Regions from separate parts of the Shinella sp. 20P9.1.1 genome, predicted to be linked through region 1. Evidence: predicted binding sites of a transcription regulator. Region 1 holds the regulator's gene; each other region holds the start of a gene.
What was found. Region 1 encodes PhoB, which activates phosphate uptake and scavenging genes when phosphate is short. Its sites were predicted from a motif close to TGTCATNNANCTGTCAT; they were not measured.
Positions count from the first base shown of each region.

Region 1 (4,162 bases):
CTGGAACCCTCCACGGCTCTGCCGGTACAGATCTACATGTGGGCGAACGAGGCCGAGCGTGCCTTCGTGGAGCGCACCTCGGGCGCCATCATGGTGCTCCTCATCTTCCTCATCCTCATGAATGTTGGCGCCATCCTGTTGCGCCGCCGTTTCGAACGGCGCTGGTAGAAGGACCGATCCTATGAACATGATGTTAGAAGCAGCAGTCGAGAAAGCGCTGGACAAGAAAATGAACGACATTTCCTACAAGATGATCGGCAAGGACGTTTCGGTCTATTACGGCGACAAGCGCGCCCTCTACGACGTCAATCTCAACGTCCGCGAAAACACCGTGACGGCGCTGATCGGCCCGTCGGGTTGCGGCAAGTCGACCTTCCTGCGCACGCTGAACCGCATGAACGACACGATCGACGGCTGCCGCGTCACCGGCCGCATCACGCTCGATACGGACGATATCTACGACCCGAACATCGACGTCGTCGAACTGCGCGCCCGCGTCGGCATGGTCTTCCAGAAGCCGAACCCGTTCCCGAAGTCGATCTACGAAAACGTCGCCTACGGCCCACGCATCCACGGTCTTGCCAAGTCGAAGGCCGACATGGACGCCATCGTGGAAAAGAGCCTTCAGAAGGCCGGCCTGTGGAACGAGGTGAAGGATCGCCTGCAGGAAGGCGGCACGGGCCTCTCCGGCGGCCAGCAGCAGCGCCTGTGCATCGCACGCGCCGTCGCCGTCAGCCCCGAAGTCATCCTGATGGACGAACCCTGCTCGGCACTCGACCCGATCGCGACGGCCAAGGTCGAGGAGCTCATCCACGAGCTGCGCGCCAACTTCACCATCGTCATCGTGACGCACTCCATGCAGCAGGCGGCCCGCGTCTCGCAGCGCACCGCCATGTTCCACCTCGGCAACCTCGTCGAGGAGAACGACACCGACAAGATGTTCACCAACCCGGATGACCAGCGCACGCAGGACTACATCATGGGCCGCTTCGGCTGACGCTTTCGTCGCTGACGCCCCTGAAACCCGAGCGCATTAAGGACAGAACGATGTCATCGACCCATATTGTTTCGATTTACGACGAAGAACTGAAGTACCTCTCCCGCCGCATCTCCGAAATGGGCGGCACGGCCGAGCAGATGGTGGCGGATTCCGTCCGCGCCCTCGTTTCCACCGACGTGGCGCTGGCCCAGAAGGTCATTTCCGAGGATGTCATCCTCGACAATGCCGAGCGCCAGATCAACGAAAAGGCGATCGTCACCATCGCCAAGCGCCAGCCGATGGCGGCGGACCTGCGCGAAATCATGGGCACGATCCGCATCGCTGCCGAACTGGAGCGCGTCGGCGACCTCGGCAAGAACACCGCAAAGCGCGTGATTGCCGTGCAGAGCTCGGGCATGCCGCGCAAGCTCGCCCGCGGCCTCGAGCATCTCGCCGAACTGGCGTTGATGCAGCTCAAGGAAGTGCTCGACGTCTTCGCCACCCGCTCGGTGGACAAGGCCAAGGCCATCCGCGAGCGCGACGACGAGATCGATGCGATCTACACCTCGCTGTTCCGCGAACTGCTGACCTACATGATGGAAGACCCGCGCAACATCACGCCCTGCACGCATCTTTTGTTCTGCGCCAAGAACATCGAGCGCATCGGCGACCACGCGACCAACATCGCCGAAACCATCTACTACATGGCGACCGGCTCCCAGCCGGAAGGCGAGCGCCCGAAGGACGATACATCGACATCGGTCGTCGCGGCCGACATCGCCGAAGCGTCCGAGTAAGTTTGAGCAGGAACCCTGTCCATGGTGCCCAGAATAGCCGTCGTGGAAGACGAGGAGGCGCTGAGCGTTCTCCTGCGCTACAATCTCGAAGCCGAGGGTTTCGAGGTCGATACGATCCTATCGGGTGACGAGGCGGAAATGCGCTTGCAGGAGCGCATGCCCGACCTCCTCATCCTCGACTGGATGCTGCCGGGCGTTTCCGGCATCGAGCTGTGCCGGCGCCTGCGCCAGCGGCCGGAAACCGAGCGCCTGCCGATCATCATGCTGACGGCGCGCGGCGAGGAGAGCGAGCGAGTGCGTGGTCTGGCCACCGGCGCCGACGATTATGTCGTCAAGCCCTTCTCGACGCCGGAACTGGTGGCGCGCGTGCGCGCCATGCTGCGCCGTGCCAAGCCCGAGGTCGTCTCGACGGTGCTGCGCTGCGGCGATATCGAGCTCGACCGCGAGACCCACCGCGTCCACCGTCGCACCCGCGAGGTTCGCCTCGGCCCGACGGAGTTCCGCCTCCTGGAATTCCTGATGACCTCGCCGAGCCGCGTCTTCTCGCGCTCGCAGCTGCTGGACGGTGTATGGGGCCACGACATCTATGTCGACGAGCGCACCGTCGACGTGCATGTCGGCCGTCTGCGCAAGGCGCTCAACTTCGCCAATATGCAGGACGTCATCCGCACTGTCCGCGGCGCCGGCTATTCGCTGGAAACCTGAGCGATCCGCCATTCCTCCCAAGGACGGAAATGGGCCCTGCGGGGCCTGTTTGCGTTTTGGGGCTGCCATCCATCGCCTCAAACAAAAACGGAGCCTTTCGGCTCCGTTTTCATTTCATATCGATTGCTGTCAGCGCATCCGGCGGCGCTCGGCCGAGGGCTGGTAGGCGAGGCGCTGGTGGTAGGTGCAGTAGGGCGAATTGTCAGGGGATTCGTTGCCGCAGAAATGGAAGTCTTCGTTCAGCGGATCGCCGATCGGCCACTTGCAGGTGCGCTCGGTGAGCTGCGTCAGTTCCAGCTTGCGCGACATCGGCACGACGACATTGTTGCCGTTGGCGGGAACCGGGAGCTGTTCGGCGACGGCCTCGAATTCCGTGTCCATGTCGTCCTTGGCGATCGCTGCCGGACGGGCTGCGGTGCGCGGCGTGACGGCACGGGCCTGGAAGGTCGCGGGGCGGGGGGCCGCCGGCGCCGGGCGCTTCGGGCGGGCGGTGGCCTGCGTTCCGCCGGCCTTGGCGCGGCCCGGCAGGTTCAGCCGGTGCACTTTGCCGATGACGGCATTGCGGCTGACGCCGCCGAGTTGTGCCGCGATCTGGCTCGCGCTCAAACCCTCGGCCCAGAGCTTCTTGAGTCTTTCGACGCGCTCGTCTGTCCAGTTCATGTTTTCGTCTCCGCTCGGCGTTCGATGCGGGAATCCCTCGTCGCGTCCCGGACAGATCCGGAACCTGAACGCCTTCAACTCTTTTGGTGACTAGTTCCGCCGCATGCAGTCTAGTAATTGGTCTTTAACCTAGAGACCGGGGGACTCTGTGACAAGAGTCGCGGGAATCGGCGCGAATCGATTTCGAGGTTTTCCCCAACTTGCTGGTCGGGTGTGACTCGATGGAGACACCTTCCGCGCGTGCCGTGAATCCTCACCTTGCGGGAGGTTCAGCGTCACTCGGGGTGCGATTTTGTTGACATCCCCAGGTGAAATGCCGATAGTGCCGCATGCCGCCGAAAGGCGGCTTTTGATTTTTCTGGAGCCCGGAAAAGTCAAGTGTCAGACGTCTTTTTTCGCATCTCTTTTCGGAGGATACGCGCCATGGCCGATGCCGCGCCGCTCTATGAAACCTATATGCGTGCGCCGCTCCGGTTCACGCGCGGGGAGGGCGTCTGGCTGATCGCCGAAGATGGCGAGCGATATCTCGATTTCGCCGCCGGCGTCGCCGTCAATTCGCTGGGCCATGCGCATCCTCATCTCGTCGCCGCGCTGAAGGATCAGGCCGACAAGGTCTGGCACCTGTCCAACCTCTATGAGGTGCCCGGCCAGGAAAGCCTCGGCCGCCGGCTGACGGACGCGACCTTCGCCGACAAGGTGTTCTTCACCAATTCGGGTGCCGAAGCGCTGGAATGCGCGATCAAGACCGCGCGCCGCCATCACTTCGCCAAGGGCCATCCCGGCAAGTTCCATATCATCACCTTCGACGGCGCCTTCCATGGCCGCACGATCGCGACGATCGCGGCCGGCGGACAGGAGAAGTATATCGAAGGCTTTGGCCCCAAGGCTCCCGGCTTCCTGAAGCTGCCCTTCGGCGATATCGCCGCCGTCAAGGATGCGATCACCGAGGAAACCGCCGGCATCCTGATCGAGCCGGTGCAGGGCGAGGGCGGCATCCGTCCCGTCTCGAAGGAATTCATGC
Region 1 is NZ_JBYOLC010000002.1:208,810-212,971, forward strand. It holds gene pstA (phosphate ABC transporter permease PstA) at 1-168, shown strand, start outside; gene pstB (phosphate ABC transporter ATP-binding protein PstB) at 182-997, shown strand; gene phoU (phosphate signaling complex protein PhoU) at 1,048-1,776, shown strand; gene phoB (phosphate regulon transcriptional regulator PhoB) at 1,798-2,481, shown strand; gene AC27VQ_RS04625 (GcrA family cell cycle regulator) at 2,611-3,141, opposite strand; gene AC27VQ_RS04630 (aspartate aminotransferase family protein) at 3,565-4,162, shown strand, end outside.

Region 2 (4,162 bases), on a different contig from region 1:
CGGCGACCGCGGCATCACCTATGCCAAGCGCGTGCCGGAAAACTCGACGCTCGCCGAGGGCGAATGGTGGCCGGAGGATTACACCGGCGAACCGCTCGTCTCTTTCGCCGCCGAAGAGGGCAAGGAACTCGGCCTGAAGATCGGCGACACCGTGACCGTCAACGTACTCGGCCGCAACATCACGGCGCGCATCGCCAATTTCCGCACCGTCGAGTGGGAATCGCTGTCGATCAACTTCGTCATGGTCTTCTCGCCCAACACCTTTGCCGGCGCGCCGCATGCCTGGCTGGCGACGATGATCGACCCCAAGGCCAGCGCCGAGCAGGAGGCCGCAACGCTGAAAGCCGTCACCAACGCCTTTCCGACGATCACCACGGTGCGCGTCAAGGATGCGCTCGATGTGGTCAACGAACTGGTCGGGCAGCTTGCGACCGCCATCCGCGCGGCGGCGGCGGTGGCGCTCATCGCCTCCGTGCTTGTGCTGGCCGGTGCGCTTGCGGCCGGCAACCGGGCGCGCGTGCACGATGCCGTCGTCCTGAAGACGCTGGGCGCGACGCGGGCGACGCTCATCCGCGCCTTCAGCTACGAATATCTGATGCTCGGGCTGGCCACCGCCATCTTCGCGCTTCTGGCCGGCGGTGTGGCGGCGTGGTTCGTGGTGAGCACAATCATGAAGCTGCCGTCGAGCTTCCTGCCCGATGTCGCCGTGATGACGGTGGTGACGGCCCTCGTCATGACCGTCGGGATCGGCCTTGCCGGCACCTGGCGCATTCTGGGACAGAAGGCAGCACCGGTGCTGCGCGAGCTGTAGAATCATAGGCCTGCGGCCTCCCGTCAGGGTCGCGGGTCTTGTGCGAGACACAATTCATGCGCATATTTACGTCAGGCAAGCTGGAGCCCACAGCGGTTGCCTGGATCCCGACGATGTTCCGGCAACGGAGCGAATAAGCGGGTGCCCGACACCGTACACATTTGGGGCTTTGACCAAGAGGAAAACATGGCTGATCTCCGCAACTACCAGACCCGAACGGCAACGGCCGGCGCCCAGGCCGGCGCCGTCATTGACCAGGGCCTGCGCAGCTACATGCTGCGGGTCTACAATCTCATGGCCTTCGGTCTCGCGATCACCGGTCTCGTGGCGTATTTCGCCTCGCAGGCTGCGATCGCCGATGGCCAGCTGACCGCGTTCGGCCAGGCGATCTACCTCAGCCCGCTGAAGTGGGTTGTCATGCTCGCCCCGCTCGCACTGGTCTTCTTCCTGAGCTTCCGCATCCACACGATGAGCGTTTCGGCCGCGCAGGCGACCTTCTGGGTCTATGCCGGCCTGATGGGCCTGTCGCTGTCGTCGATCTTCCTGATCTACACGGGCGCCAGCATCGCGCAGACCTTCTTCGTCTCGGCCGCCGCATTCGGCGCCCTGTCGCTGTTCGGCTACACGACGAAGCGGGACCTGTCCGCGATGGGCTCGTTCCTGGTGATGGGTCTGTTCGGCCTGATCATCGCCTCGCTCGTCAACCTGTTCCTGCAGTCGTCGGCGCTCGACTTCGCGATCTCCGCGATCGGCGTGCTGGTCTTCGCCGGCCTGACGGCCTGGGATACGCAGAAGATCAAGGAAATGTATTTCGAAGCAGACGACGCCACCGTGGCCGGCCGCAAGGCCATCATGGGTGCGCTGACGCTCTACCTCGACTTCATCAACCTCTTTCTCTTCCTGCTGCGTTTCCTCGGAAACCGCGACTAAGACGGACAGTCGGATGACCGAATGCGAAACCCCGCCGTTTCAGGCGGGGTTTTTGTTTGTGGGTAGAGATATGACAGCACTGAGGTCACGCTGCCCGTGAGGCGCTCATGTCTCAATGAGACGCAGGACCTTGTCGAAGACCTTCAGCACCTGCTTCAACTCATGGCCGCGCTTGAGGATCGTGCCATGCTGGTTGACGACGCTGTAGGCGCCCTGCTTGGCGGCGAGCTTCGGATCCTTCTCAATGCGGTAGAGCGGCATTTCGCCGGAGCGTTTGAAGACGGAGAAGACGGCCTTGTCGCGCATATGGTCGATGGCATAGTCGCGCCACTCACCCTCGCCGACCATGCGACCATAGACCCAGAGGATCGCATCGAGCTCGCGTCGATGAAAGGTCACGGGCAGCGGATCCTTGCTGCTCCTGTATTCCCTGAGGTCGACCACGACATCGGACGCCTGCAAATCCGGCTGATCAGTCATCGAATCTCCGCACCTTTTCTGTGACGGCACGGTGACAGTGTGCCTGACCGGAGATGAAATGCAAGGCTGAGGGACAAGGCAAGGCGCCGGATTTGCGATTTCGCAAAAATCCGTCCTGCCGCATTTCAGACAAACAGACGCCCAAATTTAAAGAGAGAGTTCGCCCGTCGCCGCCTGTCCCGGCCATCCGCTTCCCGCGGAAACCGGCCGATCCGGCGAGCGTCTGTCGAGGTTGCCCTGTATTCCGTTGCCGGCAACTTCGTCCCGGTCCGGTCCGTCTCCTTCGAACCCTCAAGCCCCAGCCCCTCGAAGAAGCCGGACCGGATCTCCCCCAAAAGGGGAGGTTATCGGGTCGCTTTTTCTCCGGTCAGCACCGTCGCGCCCAGAATGGCACCCGGCGTATCTGCCGTCTTCATGCGCTGCAACAGGATGGCGCAGCCGCCGGATTTCTTTTTCTTCTTCAGCATATCGGCGGGAAGCACCAGGTTCGTCTCCTTGCCTTCCCACATGCCGATCGTCTCCATGTCGGTGACGGCGTGCCAGTAGTTGATCGTCTTGCCGCGGTTTTCGCCGGTATCGATGTTGATCGTGCGCTCGCGCTCGAAATAGGCGATCAGGATATTGGCCTTGCCCTCGCCCGCGCCGACGCGGATGCGCAGCTCGTCGTTCTTCACCTCGACATCGACGGGCACGTCGAGGCCCTTGCCCTCGGCGGGCATCGTTTCCATGCGGTTGCGGATGCCGGAAATGTCGGCGCCGTTGATGTGTTCGCGGCCGTTCAGCACGGCCTGGGGCGTGTAGACGCCATTGCGGCCGAACATGCGGGCATAGGCATATTGCCGGTCGGTATTGTCCTTGGAGGCCAGCGTGTCGGTCCAGCCGAGATAATTCCAGTAATCGACATGGTAGGAGAGCGCCACGACCTTGCCCTCGCGGGCAAGCTGCTCCAGCGCCTTGTCGGCCGGCGGGCAGGACGAACAGCCCTGGCTGGTGAAAAGCTCGACGACGCCCTTGGGCTTGAGGCCTTCCTCGGCGGCAGCGGTGCTGGCCCCGAGCATCAGCAGGATCGCCAGACATTCCGGTCTATACAGTCTCGGCATGATCATTTCCAATGAAGCGCCGGCAAAGGCCGGCCTTTTGAAGCCTCATACGCCCTTGCCGCTTCAACAGGAAGTCACGATGGAGTGAGATTTTTTTTGCCCAAGAACGGGAAATGCCGGAGCCAAAGGCCCCGGCATTCAGGATTTCACGCCGATAGAGATCAGGCGGCGAGGTCGCGAAGAACGGTTTGCAGGATGCCGCCGTTGTTCATGTAGGTAACCTCGTCGAGCGTATCGATGCGGCAGAGCAGCGGAACGTCCTTCACCGTGCCGTCGGAGTAGGTGATCTTGGCGATCTTCTTCTCGCGCGGCTTGATGTCGCCTTCCAGGCCCTCGATCGTGACGATCTCGTCGCCCTTGAGGTCGAGCGAGGCCCAGGTCGTGCCGTCCTCGAAGACGAAGGGCACGATGCCCATGCCGACGAGGTTGGAGCGGTGGATGCGCTCGAAGGACTGTGCCACCACGGCCTTGACGCCGAGCAGGTTGGTGCCCTTGGCCGCCCAGTCGCGCGACGAGCCATTGCCGTATTCGACGCCGGCGAAGATGACGAGCGGAACGCCCTCGGCCTTGTACTTCATGGCCGCATCGTAGATCGAAAGCTCTTCCTTGGTCGGGTAATGGATGGTGTAGCCACCTTCCTTTCCGTTCGGGCCGAGCATGTGGTTGCGGATGCGGATGTTGGCGAAAGTGCCGCGCATCATGACTTCATGGTTGCCGCGGCGCGTGCCGTACTGGTTGAAGTCTGCCACCGCAACGCCGTTATCGGTGAGGTAGGCACCGGCCGGCGAGGCGGCCTTGATCGAACCGGCTGGAGAAATATGGTCGGTGGTGATCTTGTCGC
Region 2 is NZ_JBYOLC010000008.1:235,281-239,442, reverse strand. It holds gene AC27VQ_RS16040 (ABC transporter permease) at 1-811, shown strand, start outside; gene AC27VQ_RS16035 (Bax inhibitor-1/YccA family protein) at 998-1,741, shown strand; gene AC27VQ_RS16030 (DUF2794 domain-containing protein) at 1,847-2,221, opposite strand; gene AC27VQ_RS16025 (DUF1223 domain-containing protein) at 2,566-3,279, opposite strand; gene acnA (aconitate hydratase AcnA) at 3,483-4,162, opposite strand, start outside.
Region 2: the regulator PhoB is predicted to act here: its motif matches at 2,242-2,258, upstream of AC27VQ_RS16030 (DUF2794 domain-containing protein).

Region 3 (4,162 bases), on a different contig from region 1:
GGAAATGCTTGAGACGACGAGCGTCAAGCTGCGCCTGGAGAAGGCGCTCGGCTTCATGGAAGGCGAGATTTCGGTTCTGCAGGTCGAAAAGCGCATCCGCTCGCGTGTCAAACGCCAGATGGAGAAGACCCAGCGCGAATACTATCTCAACGAACAGATGAAGGCGATCCAGAAGGAGCTCGGCGACGGCGAGGACGGCCGCGACGAGATGGCCGAACTGGAAGGCAAGATCTCCAAGGTCAAGCTTTCCAAGGAAGCCCGTGAAAAGGCCGACGCGGAACTGAAGAAGCTGCGCCAGATGAGCCCGATGTCGGCGGAAGCCACCGTCGTGCGCAACTATCTCGACTGGCTGACGGGTATTCCGTGGGGCAAGAAGTCGAAGATCAAGACCGACCTCAACGCTGCGGAAAAGGTCCTCGACGAGGATCACTTCGGCCTCGACAAGGTCAAGGAGCGTATCGTCGAATATCTCGCCGTGCAGGCCCGCTCGACCAAGATCAAGGGCCCGATCCTGTGCCTCGTCGGCCCTCCGGGCGTCGGCAAGACCTCGCTCGCCAAGTCGATCGCCAAGGCGACCGGCCGCGAATATATCCGCATGGCGCTCGGCGGCGTTCGCGACGAAGCCGAAATCCGCGGTCACCGCCGCACCTATATCGGCTCGATGCCCGGCAAGGTCATCCAGTCGATGAAGAAGGCCAAGAAATCCAACCCGCTCTTCCTGCTCGACGAGATCGACAAGATGGGCATGGATTTCCGCGGCGACCCGTCTTCGGCCCTGCTCGAGGTGCTGGATCCGGAACAGAACTCGACCTTCATGGATCACTACCTGGAAGTCGAATACGACCTGTCCAACGTCATGTTCGTGACGACGGCGAATACTCTGAACATTCCGGCTCCGCTTATGGACCGCATGGAAGTCATCCGCATCGCAGGCTACACCGAAGAGGAAAAGCTGGAAATCGCCAAGCGGCACCTGCTGCCCAAGGCGATCCGCGACCACGCGCTGCAGCCGAAGGAGTTTTCGGTCACCGACGGCGCGCTGATGGCGGTCATCCAGCAGTACACCCGCGAAGCGGGCGTGCGTAACTTCGAGCGTGAACTGATGAAGCTCGGCCGCAAGGCTGTCACCGAGATCATCAAGGGCAAGGCGAAGAAGGTCGAGGTCACGGCTGACAACATCCATGACTTCCTCGGCGTCCCGCGCTTCCGCCACGGCGAAGCCGAGCGCGAGGATCAGGTCGGTGTGGTCACGGGACTTGCCTGGACGGAAGTCGGCGGCGAGCTGCTCACCATCGAAGGCGTCAGCCTGCCGGGTGGCAAGGGCCGCATGACGGTCACGGGCAACCTGAAGGACGTGATGAAGGAATCGATTTCGGCAGCAGCGTCCTATGTCCGCTCGCGCGCCGTCGATTTCGGCATCGAGCCGCCGCGCTTCGACAAGACGGATATCCACGTGCACGTGCCGGAAGGTGCGACGCCGAAGGACGGCCCGTCGGCCGGTATCGCCATGGCGACTGCCATCGTTTCCATCATGACCGGTATCCCGGTCTCGAAGGATATCGCGATGACGGGCGAAGTGACGCTGCGCGGCCGGGTCCTGCCGATCGGCGGCCTGAAGGAAAAGCTGCTCGCAGCCCTTCGCGGCGGCATCAAGAAGGTGCTGATCCCGGAAGAGAACGCCAAGGACCTGGCCGACATTCCGGACAACGTGAAGAACAACATGGAGATCGTCCCGGTCTCGCGCATGGGCGAGGTCATCCAGCACGCCCTGCTGCGCAAGCCCGAGCCGATCGAATGGGACAGTGCTGCGGCAGAAGCTGCCCGTGTTCCGGCGGTCGAATCGACCGAAGACGGCACCGGCGCAATCGCGCATTGAGCCTTAATGCCGGGTGAAACGCCCGGCATTTTGGGGCAAAACAGGAAAAGACCGGCCTTGCGGCCGGTCTTTTTCGTTGAAAAACGTGTGTAAACCCCGGATTCTCAGGGGATTGCGACGAAATATTCTTGCGAGGCGAGGGGCGATGCGTATTCTGCCCCCGACTTGTATGAGTCGTTTCAAACCGTATGAAAGGGGTGGAAACATGAACAAGAATGAACTCGTATCCGCGGTCGCCGAGAAGTCTGGCCTCTCCAAGACGGACGCAGCATCTGCTGTCGACGCCGTTTTCGAAACGATCCAGGGCGAACTCAAGAACGGTGGCGACGTTCGTCTCGTCGGTTTCGGCAATTTCTCCGTGTCGCGTCGTGAAGCTTCGAAGGGCCGCAACCTTTCGACCGGTGCCGAGATCGAGATCCCGGCTCGCAACGTGCCGAAGTTCTCGGCCGGCAAGGGCCTCAAGGACGCCGTCAACGGCTGATCCCAAGCCAATGCGTGCACCCCAGGCTTTTAAGCCCGGGGTTTGCATTGTGTCGCAGATCTGAAGTTCCGCAGCGTCCCGGACGCGTTCTCGCGACGCGTGGCGCTGCAGGGCAGAGCGGTCATCCACTCCGCCGCAAATCCTGAATTTCAGGCTCGGGGTCCGGTTCATCCGGGCCCCCTTTTGTTTGGCGGCTGTGCGTGTGGAACCGTCGCCCAAGTGTCATGCGCCTGTAACAAGAAAGCCTCAGAACCGCCCGGTTCCAAGAAACCGGATTCCGGAGGATTTCATGAAAACCCGTTCTCTCACCGCGGCACTGGCCGCGGTTCTCGCCGCATCGGTAGCCTCTGCCGCCAGCGCCGAGCCCGTATTCAATCGCATTGCGTCCTTCGCCGTTGCCGATAACCTGCCCGAGGGCAAGGACAAGGCGACGCCGACGTCGGCGGAAATCATCGCCGCCTCCGAAGACGGCAACACGCTCGTCTATTCCGACAGCCCGAACAAGGCGATCGGCATCATCGACATCACCGACGCCAAGGCCCCGAAGGCCGGCGGTTCCGTCACGTTCGAAGGCGAGCCGACATCCGTTGCCGTTGCCGCTGGCAAGGCGCTGGTTGCCGTCAACACGCGTGAAAGCTTCGTCAAGCCGTCGGGCGTGCTGGCTCAGGTCGATCTCGTCTCGAAAAAGATCGACGCGACCTGCGACCTTGGTGGTCAGCCGGACTCGATTGCGCTGAACAAGGACAAGACGCTCGCCGCCATCGCCATCGAGAACGAGCGCGACGAAGAGGTCAATGACGGCGACATCCCGCAAATGCTGGCCGGCGACCTCGTCCTCCTGTCGCTGAAGGATGGTGTCGTCGATTGCGGCTCGATCAAGCATGTTACGCTGACCGGCCTTGCCGATGTTGCCGGTGAAGACCCGGAGCCTGAATTCGTTTCCTTCAACAGCCTCGATGAAATCGCGCTGACGCTGCAGGAAAACAACCATATCGTCATCATCGACGGCAAGACCGGCACCGTGAAGACCCATTTCTCGGCCGGCGCTGTCAGCTTGGAAGGCGTCGATACCAAGAAGGACGGCGCGCTGAAATTCACCGGTGACGTGAAGGACGTTGCCCGCGAACCCGACGCCGTGAAGTGGCTGGACGATGACCGTCTCGTCGTTGCCAATGAAGGCGACTGGAAGGGCGGCGCGCGCGGCTTCACCATCTTCGGCAAGGACGGCAAGGTCCTCTATGAGAACGGCACTGCCTTCGAGCGCGAGATCGCCAAAATCGGCCACTATCCGGACAAGCGCAACAAGAAGGGCGTCGAGCCGGAAGGCCTTGAGGCCGCCAAGTTCGGCGACGACAATCTATTTTTCGTGCTCGCCGAGCGCGCGTCGATCGTCGGCGTCTACAAGGACACGGGTGCAGAGCCGCAGCTTCTCCAGCTCCTGCCGTCGGGCATCGCGCCGGAAGGCGCCGTCGCCATTCCGGGCCGCAACCTTTTCGTGACCGCCAACGAGGCCGATCTCGTCGAGGACGGCGGTGCGCGTTCGCATGTCATGCTCTACGAGCGTGCCGAAGGCGAGGCGACCTATCCGCAGATCGTCTCCGCCGAGAAGGACGGCGAGCTGATCGGCTTCGGCGCCCTGTCGGGCCTCGCTCCGATCAAGGACAAGCCGGGCATGCTCGTCGCTGTCAACGACAGCTTCTACGCCTCGCAGCCGACGATCTTCACGATCGACGCCACCGCCAAGCCGGCGAAGATCGTCGATGCGCTGCGCATCACCCGCAACGGTGCTGCCGCCCAGAAGCTCG
Region 3 is NZ_JBYOLC010000005.1:155,007-159,168, reverse strand. It holds gene lon (endopeptidase La) at 1-1,876, shown strand, start outside; gene hupB (DNA-binding protein HupB) at 2,082-2,357, shown strand; gene AC27VQ_RS10785 (esterase-like activity of phytase family protein) at 2,647-4,162, shown strand, end outside.
Region 3: the regulator PhoB is predicted to act here: its motif matches at 2,578-2,594, upstream of AC27VQ_RS10785 (esterase-like activity of phytase family protein).